DNA from 3 places in the Pseudoalteromonas sp. APC 3355 genome. Region 2 is predicted to be linked to each of the others. Evidence: predicted binding sites of a transcription regulator. Region 2 holds the regulator's gene; each other region holds the start of a gene.
The links. Region 2 encodes MetJ, which represses methionine synthesis genes. Its sites were predicted from a motif close to TAGACGTCTAGACGTCTA; they were not measured.
Positions count from the first base shown of each region.

Region 1: metK (methionine adenosyltransferase) is a predicted target of MetJ. The motif match lies at 2,586-2,603, and genes of this name have one in related genera.
Region 3: metA (homoserine O-succinyltransferase) is a predicted target of MetJ. The motif match lies at 3,927-3,944, and genes of this name have one in related genera.

Region 1 covers NZ_JASDDB010000011.1:45,565-51,764, reverse strand. Annotated here, with positions in the region: gene QMA08_RS15085 (pyrimidine/purine nucleoside phosphorylase) at 1-224, opposite strand, end outside; gene tkt (transketolase) at 409-2,400, opposite strand; gene metK (methionine adenosyltransferase) at 2,705-3,856, shown strand; gene QMA08_RS15070 (hypothetical protein) at 4,032-4,580, shown strand; gene QMA08_RS15065 (5-formyltetrahydrofolate cyclo-ligase) at 4,599-5,195, shown strand; gene rpiA (ribose-5-phosphate isomerase RpiA) at 5,249-5,902, shown strand; gene serA (phosphoglycerate dehydrogenase) at 5,912-6,200, shown strand, end outside.
Region 2 covers NZ_JASDDB010000009.1:185,958-192,157, forward strand. Annotated here, with positions in the region: gene metL (bifunctional aspartate kinase/homoserine dehydrogenase II) at 1-1,329, opposite strand, end outside; gene metB (cystathionine gamma-synthase) at 1,765-3,012, opposite strand; gene metJ (met regulon transcriptional regulator MetJ) at 3,302-3,622, shown strand; gene QMA08_RS13415 (malic enzyme-like NAD(P)-binding protein) at 3,689-4,930, opposite strand; gene rpmE (50S ribosomal protein L31) at 5,457-5,672, opposite strand; gene priA (primosomal protein N') at 5,903-6,200, shown strand, end outside.
Region 3 covers NZ_JASDDB010000011.1:163,206-169,405, reverse strand. Annotated here, with positions in the region: gene metH (methionine synthase) at 1-1,842, opposite strand, end outside; gene QMA08_RS15585 (homocysteine S-methyltransferase family protein) at 1,852-2,925, opposite strand; gene metA (homoserine O-succinyltransferase) at 2,915-3,862, opposite strand; gene QMA08_RS15575 (porin family protein) at 4,073-4,720, opposite strand; gene ettA (energy-dependent translational throttle protein EttA) at 5,054-6,200, shown strand, end outside.

The DNA of each region.
Region 1 (6,200 bases), on a different contig from region 2:
TTAAATGTTTTCCACTCACTTGCCCCTGGTAATAAAATATCCCATTGGCCAGCTAAAAGCTCCATGCACTCTTTTTGGTTTGTATCAAAAACAAACTCACCAGGTTGCATAAAGCCTAACGTTTTCGCTTCGCCATCACCTAAAATAACGGTACGGCTCGACACTTTTCCGTCAAAATATACATTGGCTTTTTTTACTACACTCACGTTATCGAACTTTGGCATTTTTAGCTCCTGCTATTAATTTAAGATTTTTATTTATAAATTTTATCGCACTACCTTGCCTGATAGCTTACTTTCTTGCAAGGAAAGCAGCATTGTTCAAGGTGAAGTTGCTTCATGTTAGGGCATAAAAAAACCCGCAACATGTGCGGGTTTTTCAATTACTTACTTTATTTAATCAAAGCGATTAAAAAAGCTCGTTTGCTTTGCTTACAATGTTTGCCACTGTAAAACCAAAGTGCTCAAACAGCTCACCAGCAGGTGCCGACTCACCAAAGGTAGTCATACCTACTACTGCGCCATTTAGACCTACGTACTTGTACCAGTAGTCAGCAATACCTGCTTCTACTGCTACGCGGCGTGTAACAGATGCCGGTAATACGCTTTCTTTGTACTCTGCGCTTTGATCTTCAAAGGCATCAGTACATGGCATAGAAACAACACGTACCTTTTTACCTTGGCTGCGTAGCTCAGTTGCTGAATCTTGTGCTAGTTGCACTTCAGAGCCCGTCGCAATGAAAATAATTTCAGGATTGCCGTCACAGCTAAGGATGTAACCACCCTTTTTAACATCGCTTAATTGCTGTGCGTCACGCGCTTGTTGCTCAAGACCTTGTCGAGTAAAGATTAGCGATGTAGGGCCGTCTTTACGCTCAATAGCTTGTTGCCATGCAATTGCCGACTCAACTTGGTCACATGGGCGCCAGTTGTATAAGTTAGGCGTTAAACGCATGCTTGCAATTTGCTCTACTGGTTGGTGAGTTGGACCATCTTCACCTAAACCGATTGAATCGTGCGTGTATACAAAAATGCTTGGTTGCTTCATTAATGCAGCCATACGTACGGCATTTTTTGCATATTCAACAAACATTAAGAACGTAGCACCGTAAGGAATAAAGCCTTTATGAAGGGCAATACCATTCATAATTGCCGACATACCAAACTCACGTACACCGTAGTAAATGTAGTTACCGCTTGCATCGTCGTGTGTTAAACCTTTAGAGCCATCCCAAATTGTTAAGTTTGAGCCTGCTAAATCGGCTGAACCACCCATAAATTCTGGTAATAACGGACCAAATGCGTTTAATGCATTTTGCGATGCTTTACGAGACGCTGGGTTTGCAGGGTTTGCTTGTAATTGCTCAATGTACGCTTGAGATTTTTCAGCCCAATCGCCAGGCAGTTCGTTATTAATACGACGCTTATATTCAGCTGCAAGCTCTGGGTATGCTTTTGCGTATGCTGCAAATTTTTCGTCCCAGCTTGATTCAAGCTGCTGACCTTTTTCTTTGCTATCCCATTGTGCGTAAATATCATCAGGAATTTCGAACGCATCGCCAGTCCAACCTAAAAATTCACGAGACGCTTTAATTTCGTCATCACCTAGTGGTGCACCGTGACAATCGTGGCTACCAGATTTATTAGGTGAGCCGTAACCAATAATTGTTTTACAACAAATTAGTGATGGTTTATCGGTAACACTTTTAGCTTCTGCAATTGCAGCACTTATAGCATCGCTGTCGTGGCCATCAACACCACTGATTACATGCCAACCGTATGCTTTAAAGCGAGCTGGTGTGTCATCTGTAAACCAACCTTCTACTTCACCATCGATTGAAATGCCGTTGTCATCCCAAAATGCAACAAGTTTACCAAGACCTAATGTGCCTGCAAGTGAACCTGCTTCATGAGAAATACCTTCCATAAGGCAGCCATCGCCCATAAATGCATAGGTAAAGTGATCAACAATATCGTGACCTTCACGGTTAAACTGTGCAGCTAGCGCTTTTTCAGCAATTGCCATACCTACGGCATTTGTGATCCCTTGACCTAATGGACCCGTAGTAGTTTCGATTCCTGGTGCATAGCCATATTCAGGATGACCTGGTGTTTTAGAATGCATTTGACGGAAGTTTTTAATTTCGTCCAGTGGTAAGTCGTAACCACTTAGGTGCAATAGAGAATAGATAAGCATTGAACCGTGGCCGTTTGAAAGAATAAATCTGTCACGGTCAGCCCACTCTGGATTTGTTGGGTTGTGTTTTAGATAATCGCGCCATAATACTTCTGCGATATCAGCCATGCCCATAGGGGCTCCAGGGTGACCAGATTTGGCCTTTTGTACTGCGTCCATTGACAAGACGCGAATAGCATTTGCAAGTTCTTTGCGAGATGGCATGAATTCTCCTACCTTTATGTGTATTTGCGCGGGTATTTATGTGTTTGTTTATGCACCCAAGTAACTTGGGTTTGTTTATATCGACCATTCTTACTTATTGTGGGGGCTGTGTGCAATTAAAAACCCTATAAAAGTGAGGCATTATGAATATTTTTTAAGACCAAAAAGTTATTAGTAATTTTATTTAGACGTCTAGGCGTAAAAACACTATGCAAGGTGTTTTGTTTTCGATAAAATACGCCCCTTAATTTTTTAGCGCTAATACCGACGTTTGTGAAGCGCAATATTTGTGAGCAGAAATACAATGGCAAAACATTTATTTACTTCTGAATCAGTTTCTGAAGGTCATCCGGATAAAATCGCCGATCAAATCTCTGATGCGGTACTTGATGCTATCCTAGAGCAAGACTCTCATGCCCGTGTTGCGTGCGAAACTTACGTAAAAACAGGTATGGTTATGGTTGGTGGTGAAATCACTACTAGCGCATGGGTTGATATTGAAGAAATTACACGTAAAACAGTACGTGAAATTGGCTACACGCATTCAGACATGGGTTTCGATGCAGATTCATGTGCAATTTTAAACACTATTGGTAAACAGTCTCCTGACATTAACCAAGGTGTTGACCGTACTAGCCCAGAAGAACAAGGTGCTGGCGACCAAGGTCTTATGTTTGGTTACGCATGTAACGAAACAGAAGTGCTAATGCCTGCGCCAATTACTTACTCACACCGTTTAGTACAGCGCCAAGCGCAAGTGCGTAAAAGCGGCGAGCTTAACTGGTTACGTCCAGATGCAAAATCTCAAGTTACTTTTGCATACGAAAATGGTAAGCCAGTAGGTATTGATGCAGTAGTACTATCTACTCAGCACAGCGAAGACATTTCGCAAAAAGATTTAGTAGAAGCGGTGATGGAAACTATCATCAAGCCGGTACTTCCTGCAGAGCTTATTACAAGCGCGACTAAATTTTTCATTAACCCAACGGGTCGCTTTGTAATTGGCGGACCAATGGGCGATTGTGGTCTAACAGGTCGTAAAATCATCGTTGATACATACGGTGGTATGGCTCGTCACGGTGGTGGTGCTTTCTCTGGTAAAGATCCATCAAAAGTTGACCGTTCAGCTGCATACGCTGCACGTTACGTTGCTAAAAACGTAGTTGCGGCTGGCCTTGCTGATAAATGTGAATTACAAGTTTCTTACGCAATCGGTGTTGCAGAGCCTACATCTATCAGCGTTGAAACGTTTGGTACAAGCAAGTTAGAAGAAAGCCGTTTAATCGAACTTATTCGTGAACACTTTGACCTGCGCCCTTACGGCTTAATTCAAATGCTTGATTTAGAGCGCCCTATCTACCTTCCTACAGCGGCTTACGGCCACTTTGGTCGTGACGAATTCCCTTGGGAACGTACAGATAAAGCTGATGCACTTCGTGCAGCTGCTGGCCTTTGAGCTAAAAGTGTTGAAGTAAATTAAAAACGGCCCTTAATAGGGCCGTTTTTGTATCTAAAACTTATCAGTTACATTGTTTATAGTGCGTCTACAAAATAACTATAAAATCAACCTCGAATTCTTTTGTACTTTAGGTATATACTCATTTCATTATAAAAGCTTTAGGGATAGTTAAATGGCCGATAACTTTCGCGTTATATTTGCAGGACTTGCCGATAACGTTGACATAAAAACAGCGTGCGCAAACTTAGCTGCAAAATTAAAAACGTCAGATGAAAAAGTAGCTCTTTTTTTTAAAGGTAAGCCGCTGTTTGCGCCAAGCGATAAAGACAAAGCGTTAAAACAGACTAAGTTATTAGCAAGCCTAGGTATTAAAAGTAAGCTGCAAGCTGCCTCAAATGCGATTCAAAATAGCTCCCCCGCAGCTGCAAATAACAACCAACGTGATGAACGTATTTTTGATGCACTTGATTACATCACTAGCAGCTTAATACGCCTTGAAGAAAAGCTAGATGAGCTAGAGCAACGCCTTCCTGAAGCTCAATTAAATACACCAGACGAAAGTGTAGACGAATGGCAAAATGACGACCTAATGCTAGATGAGGATTTAGCGACTCCTAAAAAACGCAGTAACTTACTTTTATATTCATTGATTGCAACTGCCACCATTTTGCTAGTCGTACTGGCTGTTTTTTTAATTTTTCCCGATTTATTCTCTTTTTAAAAATGGCTAATTAGTTTAATGAGCAATAAACGCGCACAAATAAGAGCTGAAATTCGTAACACCCGTAAAAACTTGTCAAATAATCAGCAAATAATTGCTGCGCAATCGCTAAAAATGAATTTTATTCAACACTTAAAAAGCGAAAACACAACAAATTCAAAGCATATTGCCATTTATTTAAGTAACGACGGAGAACTAGACACTTCATTGTTAATTAAAGAATTATGGAACTTAAACCACGTTGTTTATCTACCTATAATACACCCATTCAATGGCGCTAATTTACTATTTCAGCGCTATGAGAAAAACTCACCCATGAGGGCAAATCGCTATGGTATCTTGGAGCCTAAGCTGAACTGCTCTCAAATATGCCCATTACCAGCGCTTGATTACCTCCTTATGCCATTAGTTGCATTTGATAGACAAGGTAATCGCCTAGGAATGGGAGGTGGGTTTTACGACCGGACATTGGCGCGTTTACATGAACAAAATTGGCAAAAACCGCAACTAATTGGCCTTGCACATAAATGTCAAAAAGTTGATGCTCTACCAATCGAGTCATGGGACGTACCACTTAAAACCATTATCACCCCAGATAAAACATACTGTTGGTAACATTTAATTTTGGTTACTAGCCGCATATTTCTGACATACATGAGCACAAAGCAATGACACAAGACGAATTAAAAAAAGCAGCTGCCTGGGCAGCACTCGAGTTTGTAAAAGAAAACACCATTGTAGGTGTCGGTACAGGCTCTACTGTTAATCACTTTATTGATGCCCTTGGCTCAGTAAAGGACACTATTGTAGGCGCTGTATCAAGCTCAGAAGCGTCAACTGCACGTTTGGAAGCGTTAGGTATTGAAGTGTTTGAACTTAATAACGTTGATGCTTTAGATGTATACGTTGACGGCGCTGACGAAATAAACGCTCAAAACGAAATGATTAAAGGCGGCGGTGCTGCGCTAACACGTGAAAAAATAGTAGCAGCAGTTGCAAAACAGTTTGTGTGTATTGTTGATGACACAAAGCTGGTAGATACATTGGGCGACTTCCCGCTTCCGGTAGAAGTTATTCCAATGGCGCGCAGCTACGTTGCACGAGAATTATTAAAACTTGGTGGTGACCCTGTTTATCGCCAAGGCGTAGTTACCGATAATGGTAACGTTATATTAGATGTATTTAACTTAAAAATTACCAATGCCAAACAACTTGAAACACAAATAAATTCAATTGTTGGCGTAGTTACCAACGGCCTATTTGCGATGCGAGGTGCTGATAAAGTGATTATCGGTACCAAAAATGGGCCACAAATTAAATAGGATGAGGTTATGAGTAAGGTATCGTTAGCAAAAGACAAAATTAAAATTCTCTTGCTTGAAGGTGTTCACCAAAGCGCTGTTGAAACGCTAAAACGTAACGGTTACAGCAATATCGACTACGTTAAAACATCCTTACCTGAGGACGAGCTTAAAGAGCGCATTAAAGATGTTCACTTTGTAGGACTTCGTTCTCGTACTCATATTAACCAAGCCGTATTAGACTCAGCTGAAAAGCTAGTTGCTATTGGTTGTTTTTGTATTGGTACAAACCAAGTTGATTTAGATGCAGCACGCGAAC
Region 2 (6,200 bases):
AATAAAAGCATCGCCTACATTGCCAAGGCCCGCAACTATAACGGCTATTTCTTGGCCTTTATTGATTAGCTTATCGTGTAAGGCGCTTTGTATATCGCTATCTATAAATTGGTCTGTTAGTAATAAAACATAACCATTATCTTGATGCACAAAACGCGGTTTTATAGTCTGCTCAGCTAATACTTCTAAAGCTTGCAGTTTAAGTACACTAATGTCTTGCTCAGGGGCAACAATTGCACAGCCATTTAAATTTGACTCACTAATATTAGCTCTACCAGCAAAGTAATTAATAACTTGATATGTTTGTGCAGCCGGTACTACTAAATACACTTCACCATTATGGTTAAAATGATGAAGGCTATGCTGAATAAGCTGACTAACGCTTGCGACCTCACCTTCACTTAATCCTTCAACCATTAACAGATCAACATTTTGCAGCGTGGTTATAAAGCGCTTGTTCTTTGCTGAACCTTCTTTTACTATATCTGTTGGGCTTGCTTGCACATCAAAACTACTACGAACAGCTAGCTTAATATCGCTGTTTTTAAGTGGCGATAGTGTTTTTGCATGTAATACAGGGTTACCCAAACGAGCTAATAAATTAGCTTGCCCGCGACAAATTTTGCCGTATTTAATCGCTTTTTTTACCTTTCGAGGATCAGTGCTAAACACTCCCTGTGTATCGGTCCAAATACATACTTGCTTAGCATTACAGTAATTTGCAAGTAGTGTTGCACTATAATCGCTACCGTTGCGTCCAAGTGTTACGGTCTCACCTTTCGTATCAGCGGCAATAAACCCAGTAACAACATTTATTTTATTAGGCAAAATTGACTGTCGACATTGCTGCGCATTTTGCGCATGCATTAATTCACCATCGTTTAAGGTAAAAAGACTACGGGCATCTTGAGCACACGCCTCAATATTTAGCTGCTGTAAATAAGTAGCGAGTAAACGTGCTGACCACAGTTCACCATGCGCAAGTAACGCAGCCTCTTTTAGCTGCTCAGCTTGAGCAAGTTCTGCAATATTACTAAGCTCGGTATTTAGTGTTTTAAGTGCGCTGCGCTTTAAATCAGCTTGTAACAACTGCTCAATTAAATCGCTTTGATGGTTATTTAACTGCAGTAAAATATCAGCGACAGCTTGCGTGTCTTGCAGCTGATAACTTTGCCACAACGACACAAGTGTATCTGTAGTCTTACCTGCAGCAGATACCACAACACAGTCGCCCGGCTGAGTATGCCCAATAATTATTTTAGCTACGCTTTGATAGCGCTCACTAGAGCTTAAGCTTGAACCACCAAATTTATGTACACAATTGACCATATTTATACCAATTAGCTTAATTAAGTTGTCTATTTTGAGGTAAGAAAACCGTATCGATAATAAGGCAAAAATTTCGTTATTTAGTTGTTCTATATTAGGAATTTTTAACGATGTTATCGTGCGGTTTAATCCCTCAAATTGATTAGGGCGTGTTGATCTTTGTGGATTGAAATTTGTTCAATCCAAGGAAGATTAAATCGTGGCGCGAGGTTTGTAACCTAGTGGGCTAAGTAAAAACCGAGCAACAAAGAGTTAATCGTCCCTAGAAAGAACCCAAAGGGCAGCGCATGTTTGGTATTTACGCTGCGTTATCGCCTATTCATGGGGAATAACCACACTACATAGGCTCCGCCTTGCCTAAAAACCAAACATACTGCTGCAAATTCACCCACCAAAGATCAACACGCCCTAGGTATTATTGCGGATTGGTATTACTTACCAAAGCGCTGGACGGGCTGCACTTAATTTAACGTTTCCACCAGAAGTGCCAGCACCTTTGCCTATACGGCCAACATTTTTATTTTGCCCTGGTTTTACAAGTTCAAATACTCGTTCAAAGTCAGCTATTAAATCGTGTATATCTTCAATCCCAACCGAAATACGAATAAGCGTATCGCCCACACCCGCTTCTAAACGTGCCTTTGCCTCCATGCCTGCGTGCGTCATAGTTGCGGGGTGACAAATTAAACTCTCTACGCCACCTAGTGACTCAGCTAAACTAAACGTTTTAAGACTAGTTAAAAATGCTGCAGCGTCGTTTATATCGCCTTTAATATCAAAACTAACCATGCCACCAAAGCCAAGTTGTTGTGCTTTAGCAAGCTCATGCTGAGGATGTGACTCAAGTCCTGGATAGTAAACTTGGCTTACAAAATTGGAGCTTTCAAGGTACTTAGCTATTGCTAGCGCATTTTCTTGGTGCTGCCTTAAGCGCACATTTAAAGTACGTAGACCACGAAGCGTTAAATAACTATCAAAAGGGGCGCCCGTAATACCAATATTATTTGCCCACCAAGCAAGCTCATCACCAAGCTCTTGTGTTGCAGCAATAACAGCGCCGCCCACTACATCTGAGTGCCCGTTAATGTATTTAGTAGTTGAATGCACCACAATATCTACACCAAACTTAATAGGGTTTTGTAAGGCAGGAGACAAAAACGTGTTATCTGCGGCAACCAATGCACCGCATTGCTTAGCAACATCGGTAACCGCTTTAATATCGGTTAAACGAAGTACTGGGTTACTTGGAGTCTCTATCCAAATAAGCTTAGGTTTAATTGCTAAAATTTGTTGAAGGCTTTCTTCTTTTGTTAAATCTAATACTTCAAGCTTCAATAGTCCGCGTTTTTGTAACGATGTAAATAAACGATAGCTACCACCATAACAATCATGTGGAATTACTAACGTGTCGTCACTGTTAAGTAGCTGAGTAGCTAAATGCACGGCTGCCATACCAGTGGCCGTAATTATGCCGCTAGCGCCGCCTTCAAGCTTAGCAAGCGTCTCTGCTAAAATATCACGATTAGGGTTACCACTGCGGCCATAATCATACTCACGCTTGGTATCAAAGTCGGCAAACGAATAAGTCGTTGATAAATAAATTGGCGGCACCACTGCACCATGATGTTTATCAGCATCAACGCCGTTACGTACAGCAATGGTCGCTTTGTTTTTTTCGCTCATATTCGTCACCTGATTAATTTGGATGTTTAGACGTCTAAAAGAGTAAGTTATCCGTTTTAATAAGTCAAAGTATTTTAAAGCTCTAGATGGCTAAAGTTAGGAAAGGCGTTTGCTAGTATCACATTTTAGCTCACAAAAGTGAGCTTATTTTTACATCCCAAATAGGCTTATTAAGATAGATCGGTATCTATTATTTGACTATCTTTTTTAAATCGATAGAATTTCACGCATATTTACACGCTTTTTATACCGTGTGAGAAATTAATAATCTGAGGCAACGATACATCTTATGGCTAAATGGAATGGTGAGTATATTCACCCATACGCAGAACACGGGAAAAAATCAGAGCAAGTTAAAAAGATCACCGTTTCGATCCCGCTAAATGTATTAAAAGTTTTAACGGATGAGCGTACGCGTCGTCAAATCAACAACCTTCGCCATGCAACAAATAGTGAATTGCTGTGTGAGGCGTTTTTGCATGCATTTACTGGTCAACCTTTACCAAATGACGATGACTTACGTAAAGACAACGCAGAAAAAGTACCAGAAGAAGTTAAAAAGATAATGCAAGAAATGGGTTTAGAAGTGCCTATTTTAAACGAAGAATAAATCGTTACCTTTTTAATCAAAAAACCTCAGCATTGCTGAGGTTTTTTTGTTTAAGCGTTATATATATTACGCCATATAATTTTCAGGCAAGTCAATTTGCGCAACACCCGACTCTACCGCAGCAAGTGCTACAGCTTTAGCTATACGCGGTAGTAAACGCGGATCCATTGGTTTTGGAATAATGTACTGCGCACCAAATTCTAGCTTATCTACGCCTGCGGCTTTTAAAACCTCTGCAGGTACAGGCTCTTTGGCAATACTACGAATAGCCTCAACTGCAGCAATTTTCATTTCATCATTAATCGCGCTTGCACGTACATCAAGCGCACCACGGAAAATAAACGGAAAACATAAAACATTATTTACTTGGTTAGGGTAATCAGAGCGCCCTGTTGCCATAATTAAATCGTTGCGTGCGCCGTGAGCAAGTGCAGGATCGATCTCTGGATCTGGGTTTGAACATGCAAACACGACCGGTTTTTCTGCCATTAGTTTTAAATCTTCGGCAGCTAACAAGTTAGGACCCGAAACACCAACAAACACATCAGCATCTGCAATTACATCTTGCAATGTGCGTTTATCGGTATTGTTAGCAAAAAGCTGTTTATATTCATTTAAATCATCGCGACGAGTATGAATAACACCTTTGCGGTCAAGCATATAAATGTGTTCACGCAGTGCACCACACTTAATTAACAGTTCCATACACGCAACTGCAGCAGCGCCTGCACCTAAACATACAATTATTGCATCTTCAATTGATTTACCTTGTACTTCTAGCGCATTTAACATGCCGGCAGCCGTAACAATGGCGGTACCGTGTTGGTCATCATGAAAAACAGGAATGCTACAACGCTCTATTAATGCTTTTTCAATTTCAAAACACTCTGGTGCTTTAATATCTTCAAGGTTAATACCACCGAATGTGTCAGCAATATTGGCAACCGTGTTAATAAAGTCTTCTGTTGTTTTGTGCTTTACTTCAATATCAATAGAATCAAGCCCTGCAAAACGTTTAAACAATAACGCCTTGCCTTCCATTACGGGCTTAGACGCTAAAGGACCTAAATTACCCAAGCCCAAAATTGCAGTACCATTAGTGATAACCGCAACCATGTTACCTTTACCGGTATATTTATATGCATTTGCAGGATCTGCGGCAATTTCACGTACAGGTTCAGCGACACCTGGGCTATAAGCTAGGGCTAAGTCTTGAACTGTTTCAGCTGGTTTTGTTAGCTCAATGCTAATTTTACCAGGTACGGGATGTGAGTGATAATGTAGTGCTTGTTCACGAAAGTCAGACATAACGCGATGGTATCCTGCAATTTAAGTTAAAGTGAGAGGTGGAGTCTTGGGGTACGATACCCTTATTATTTTTAAATTCCAAGCAATATCAGGTCTATCCTGTTATATGCTATATCCTTTAATTTTAAGAGGTTTTTCAGTAACTTTGCAGGATTATATAAACATTTGATAAATAAAAATTCACCAAAAAAGTAAGTTTTGAGGTGCGTTTATGTCTACTACAATATTAAAAAAATGTATGTTTAATGCATCATCATAAACTTAAAATAACAGCCTACTACACTACTTTAAAAACAGATAAGCCCACGTTAGCTACTTTTATCAACCTAGTTAAAATTTGTACTATTTAAAATATAGAGAATATCTATCGATTTGTCTGTAAAGGTTTATGCATACTCAGAATAAGAATAGGAAATAGTTATGCAAGGTGTGATGTAGCTCGAGCAAGCTAAATAAGATAAGAAGTAGTAAATTTTAGACACAAAAAAAGCACCCTAAGGTGCTTTTTTTAACTAAACAGCAATGATTACTTCTTGCTGCTAAGTGCACCGAAGCGCTTGTTGAAGCGATCAACACGGCCGCCAGTGTCTAAAATCTTTTGCTTACCAGTGTAAAACGGGTGACACGCAGAACATACGTCTAAGTGAATGTCTTTACAAAGAGTTGAGCTAGTTTCGAATTTGTTTCCGCATGAACATGTTGCAGAAATTACTTCGTACTTAGGGTGAATACCTTCTTTCATAGGAACCTCTAGTTAAGGCCGCATCGCTCTCCAAACCCGAAGTCTGGCACCATACGTCGTTAAAACAAATTTGTTGGTGGCGGATTTTATCCAACAACCTTCCCCTGCACAAGTATTTATTTATCTTTTCGCTAAAAAAGTGAACAATCTCTTTCTCTAGTACTATTGCTAGTAGGTTTTTAGCGGTATTTTTAGTACATTACAGCATTAATTTTACGGGTTGAGTTGTTATGAGTTTTGTTGAAGTTGCTATTAAAGTCCCGCTTCCACGCACCTTTGATTATAAAATAGAAGAGCAGCTCAGTGGCTTATCAACACCCATACTACCGGGCATGCGGGTTTTAGTACCTTTTGGTAATCAAAAAAAAGTAGCTGTTGTTCTGGGTATTAAAAACAGTACCGACGTCCCTTTAGATAAAATTAAGAATATTATAGAGGTAATAGACGACACCCCTATTTTAAGCGCCCAACATTTAGAACTCCTTAGCTTTACTGCCCGCTATTATTGCTATCCCTTAGGCGAAACTA
Region 3 (6,200 bases), on a different contig from region 2:
TATGCGCGGGTATTTACCGGCAATTGACCACGTCATAAAGTATGGCGTCCAATCTATGTATTTACGCAAAGTCGCGATTGATACATTTTTAAACTCGGTGACGCCCAGCTTTTTAGGCACTGGTGGTGTGTAGTTATCCCAATCAAGCTTTGCTGCGTTATCGCGTGCGCGCTGGATTGTAACAGGCTTAGAGCGTGGTTTTTTACGCGCTTGTTGCTCGCGTACTTTTACATATTCAGCTTTAGTTTTAGCTAAAAAGTCAGGTTTAATGTCTTTTGATAATAAGTTTGAAACCACACCAACTGCACGGCTTGCGTTATTTACATACACAACGCCTTTGTCATATTGCGGCTCAATTTTTACTGCGGTGTGCGCTTTAGAGGTAGTTGCACCACCAATGAGTAGTGGCAGTTCAAAACCACGGCGTTTCATTTCTTTTGCTACGTGTACCATTTCGTCAAGCGATGGGGTAATTAAGCCCGATAAACCAATAATATCGGCTTTTTCGTCGATGGCGGTTTGCAGTATTTTATCGGCAGGTACCATTACGCCTAAATCAATAACTTCATAGTTATTACATTGTAGTACCACGCCTACAATATTTTTACCTATGTCGTGTACGTCGCCTTTTACGGTCGCCATCACTATTTTACCATTGGTTGAACCTTCTTCTTTTTCGGCTTCAATGAATGGGTCTAGGTAGGCTACGGCTCGTTTCATTACGCGCGCCGATTTAACCACTTGTGGTAAAAACATTTTACCTGCGCCAAATAAATCACCTACCACGTTCATGCCATCCATTAACGGCCCTTCAATTACGTGAATAGGTTTATCGGCAGCAGCGCGGCACTCTTCGGTATCTTCATCTATAAAGGTAGTAATGCCTTTTACAAGCGCGTGCTCAAGGCGTTTTTCTACAGGCCATGTGCGCCACTCTAAATCTTCTACTCGCTCAGCTTGTGCCATACCAGAGTATTTTGGTGCAAGCTCTACTAAACGCTCGCCTGCACCTGGGTCTGTGTTAAGTATTACGTCTTCAACGGCTTTACGAAGCTCTTCTGGGATGTCGTCGTAAACGGCGAGTTGCCCTGCATTTACAATGCCCATATCCATACCCGCTTTTATGGCGTGGTATAAAAATACCGAGTGAATAGCTTCACGTACTGGGTTATTACCCCTAAATGAAAACGATACATTTGACACCCCGCCCGACACTTTACAGTGCGGTAAGTTTTGTTTAATGCGGCGTGTGCCTTCAATAAATTCTACAGCGTAGTTGTCGTGCTCTTCTATACCGGTGGCTACGGCAAATATATTAGGGTCGAATATAATATCTTCTGGTGGAAAACCAATGTCTTCTACTAATATTTTGTAGCTGCGGGCACATATTTCATATTTGCGGTCTGCTGTATCAGCTTGCCCGTCAGTATCAAACGCCATTACAACGGCAGCTGCACCAAAACGTTTTATTATTTTAGCTTGGCGAATAAACGGCTCTTCGCCCTCTTTTAGCGATATAGAGTTAACAATGGCCTTACCTTGAATACACTTTAGGCCTGCTTCTATTACTTCCCATTTAGAGGAGTCGACCATAATGGGTACGCGTGAAATATCAGGCTCTGAGGCTATTAAGTTTAAAAACTTAACCATCGCGGCTTTTGAGTCCAACATGGCTTCGTCCATGTTTATATCAATAACCTGTGCGCCATTTTCTACTTGTTCGCGGGCCACTGTTAGCGCGGCTTCAAAGTCTTCTTCCATGATTAAACGTTTAAACATGGCAGAACCGGTTACATTGGTACGTTCGCCGACATTAGTAAATACTGCTATTTGTTGGGTCATGTTGGCTCCTTAATTTAAGTTACAGGCTTCAAGGCCTGATAAACGCATGCGTACTTCAAGCTCTGGCAATTGGCGTGGTTTAACGCCCGCTAGACCTTTTGCAAAAGCACGAATATGCGCAGGCGTGGTGCCACAACATCCACCTACTATATTAATAAAGCCCGATTTACCCCAATCGATAATTTCGGTTGCCATTTCAGGCGCTTCTAAGTCGTATTCACCAAACTCATTAGGCAAGCCCGCATTAGGGTGTACCGATGTAAAGGTTTCGCACACGCGCGATAACTCTTCTACATATTGGCGCAGTAAATCAGGGCCAAGCGCGCAGTTTAAACCAATCGAAATAGGCTTAATATGGCGAATAGAGTTATAAAATGCTTCGGTTGTTTGCCCCGAAAGCGTACGCCCTGAGGCGTCGGTAATAGTGCCCGAGATCATAACTGGTAATGTGCGCCCTGCTTGCTCAAAGGCTTCTTCTACACCAAACGAGGCGGCTTTTGCATTAAGCGTGTCGAATATAGTTTCGATTAGTATTAAATCGGCGCCGCCTTCCATTAATGCAAGGGTAGACTCTACATACGCAGTGACTAGCTTATCAAAGGTAACGTTTCGGTAACCCGGATCGTTTACGTCTGGCGAAATTGAACACGTTTTAGATGTCGGCCCTAAAACACCCGCTACATAGCGCGGTTTTTCTGGCGTTTTAGCCGTAAATTCATCGCAAATTGCGCGTGCTAATTTAGCCGACTCTACGTTTATTTCACGACTTAGGTTTGCCATGTCGTAATCTTCCATCGAAATAGTGGTCGAGTTAAACGTGTTGGTTTCGATAATATCGGCGCCCGCTGATAAAAAACCACGATGAATATCAGTGATTAAGTCGGGTTTGGTTAGGCTTAATAAATCGTTATTGCCTTTAATTAATACATGCCAGTCTTTAAAACGCTCTCCGCGATAGTCTTCTTCTTCTAGCTTATAATCTTGGATCATGGTGCCCATAGCGCCATCTAAAATTAAAATGCGTTCTTTTAATGCGGCACTTATTTCGGCTTGCTTATTATTTGTAGGCGCGTTATTCGGCATAGTTGTTAGTCCTCACGTCTTGGCTAACTAAATTAATATCATACGGTGTGGTTTGGTACACGTAGTAATTTAACCAGTTCGAAAAAAGTAAAAAAGCATGGCTTTGCCACGTTTTTGAAGGTTGTTTGGTTGCATCGTCATCCGGAAAGTAATTTTCGGGTTTTGGTGCATTAGGGCTTTTTTTACAATCGCGCTCGTATTCTGCTTTTAGCGAGTCGGCGTCGTACTCAGGGTGACCGGTTATAAACACTTGGCTACCTGATTTATTTTTAAGTAAGTAAGCCCCTACTCGCTCAGAACCTGCCAGTACAACGAGTTCTTCACAGGCGTTTATTTTATTTATATCAATGTGGCCGTAGCGTGAGTGCGGTACTAAAAAGGTATCGTCGAATCCGCGAGTCAGTGCACCGTGATCAAAATAACACTGGTGAGTAAATACGCCACACAGTTTATCGTCTTTTAAATCGCGTTTTAAATTGTAACGGTGATATAACGCTGCATGCGCTGCCCAACACGAAAATAACGTAGAGGTAACGTGTTGCTCAGCCCAATCAATAATGACCTTTAGCTCATCCCAATACGCTACATCGTCGTATTCTAAATGGGCAAGTGGCGCACCGGTTACTATTAACGCATCGTAATTGTTGTCTTTAACCTCAGAAAAATAACGATAAAAGGTATCAAGGTGCTCTTCTGAATTGCTGCTACTGCGGTGAGTGTCGAGGCGCAGTAGTTCTACGTTTACTTGCAAAGGCGAATTGGCAAGTAAGCGAATAAACTGAACTTCGGTTTCTACTTTATTAGGCATTAAGTTTAATATAGCCAAACGCATTGGGCGTATTTCTTGCGTTTTTGCACGACTTTTTGGCATTACAAATACGTTTTCTTGACGTAAACGTGCAATTGCCGGCAACTCGTCTTTTACTGTAATTGGCATACTTTACTCCTGCTCATAAAAACCGAAGCTTAATTATGAACTGAAAGTAAAAAATATCAACCTCTAGATGTATAGATGTCCAAATGAAATTTATTCATGATTTTTTTAATACTTACTAAAAGTTATAGATGAGAGGCAGTGCATTTATATTGAAGTACTTTGTTTTAGTGAATTGAAATAGCGCTACTAAAATCAGTAGCGCTATTATAATTAAAAACGATAATTTACAGATAAATTAAGAGCGTAAATATCGCCTTCATTTGTATCAAAATATTGGTATTCAGCACTTACTTGCCAGCGTTGAGTTAGCCTAAAGTCAATGCCGGTTCCGTACGTTACGCCGCCTTCATCGTAGTTTTGCTCAGTTATTAGCGTAGAATTTGTATCTGTACCAGTTATTGATTCTGCAAGGTTTTTTAAGTCGCCTTCATTGTAACTTAATTTATTTCTACCATAGCCACCAAATAAAAACACATCAGCTCGAGATGAAATTGGATAATTAGCTTTTACAAATATACTTGTTTGCAAATCAAGGCTTGAATCGATTTCGCTCTTAATGAATTCTGAACTCAGCGAACCGTCCTGTGGGTTCTGAGTGTAAACAATTCCGTTTAGAGGCGTTGACTCATCATTTAACCCAAAACCTATACGCCCTTCTAAAGCAAAGTATCGCGAAAACTGATATCCAAACCGGCCGTAAAGCGTTGTAAACTGTATGCTATCACTCTCGTATACATCAATTTGCGTAGACCCTATCCCTATTCCTTGGTAATAACCATTTACGTGGAGTATGTCTGCTTGGCTCGAAAATGAGTATAAACCTAAAAGTAATGCCCCTAACTTTGTAACTATTTTCATGTTCATTCCTTTAAACCTTTGTAATATTTAATAATGTGATGTTTAACAACAAACTAAGTGTGGCCTGCCTATATAACTTGCTTATACTTTACAGCTTGTAAATATACTGTACCACTTTTGTTAAAAATGAAATGTATTTGAACAATATAAAACAATAGATTACAGAATTTTACACAATAGAAATCCTGTAATAGTAGTGTTTTTAACGAGCAATCAAAACAAAGTACCGCTTAGGTAAGTGTATTGTTCTATACAGCATTCGTTGACTGTTTCACCCGTCAGCCACTACAATACAACATTGAAATTTTTATTATTATTTGAAGGCTTTCCTCCATGGTTTTACCTGATAAATTTATATTCTCGATGAGTCGAGTATCTAAGGTTGTGCCACCTAAGCGCACTATCTTAAAAGATATTTCGTTGCACTTTTTTCCTGGCGCTAAAATTGGTGTGCTTGGTTTAAACGGTTCTGGTAAATCTACGTTACTGCGTATTATGGCCGGTGTTGACCAAGATTTTGAAGGTGATGCACATCCTCAGCCTGGTACTAAAATTGGTTATTTACCGCAAGAACCTATTTTAGACGAAAGTAAAACAGTACGTGAAACTGTTGAAGAAGCTGTTGGCGAAGTTAAACATGCACTTAAACGTCTTGACGAAGTGTATAACGAATACGCCATGGAAGACGCTGACTTTGACGCACTTGCAAAAGAGCAAGGCGAGCTTGAAGCTGTTATTCAAGCACACGATGGTCATAACATCGACAACGTTTTAGAACGCGCAGCTGATGCACTTCGCCTGCCAGAGTGGGATGCTAAAATTGAGCACCTTTCAGGTGGTGAGCGTCGCCGTGTTGCTATATGTCGATTATTACTTGAAAAACCAGACATGCTTATTCTTGATGAGCCTACTAACCACTTAGATGCTGAGTCGGTTGCATGGTTAGAGCGCTTCTTACACGATTACGAAGGCACTGTTGTGGCAGTAACGCATGACCGTTACTTCCTTGATAATGTAGCTGGCTGGATATTAGAGCTTGACCGTGGTGAAGGTATTCCGTGGGAAGGTAACTACTCTTCTTGGCTTGAACAAAAAGATGCGCGCTTACAGCAAGAACAAAAATCTGAAAAAGCACGTCAAAAATCAATTGCGCAAGAACTTGAATGGGTTCGTTCAAACCCTAAAGGTCGTCAAGCTAAGTCAAAAGCACGTATGGCTCAGTTTACTGAAATGCAGCAGTCTGATTACCAAAAACGTAACGAAACTAACGAGATGTTTATCCCACCTGGTCCGCGTTTAGGTGACCAAGTACTTGAAGTAACTAATCTTCGTAAGAGTTTTGGCGATCGAGTTTTAATTGATGACTTAAGCTTTAGCATGCCAAAAGGTGCCATTGTGGGCATTATTGGCGCGAATGGCGCGGGTAAATCAACGCTGTTTAAAATGATAAGCGGTGAGCAAACGCAAGACAGCGGTAACA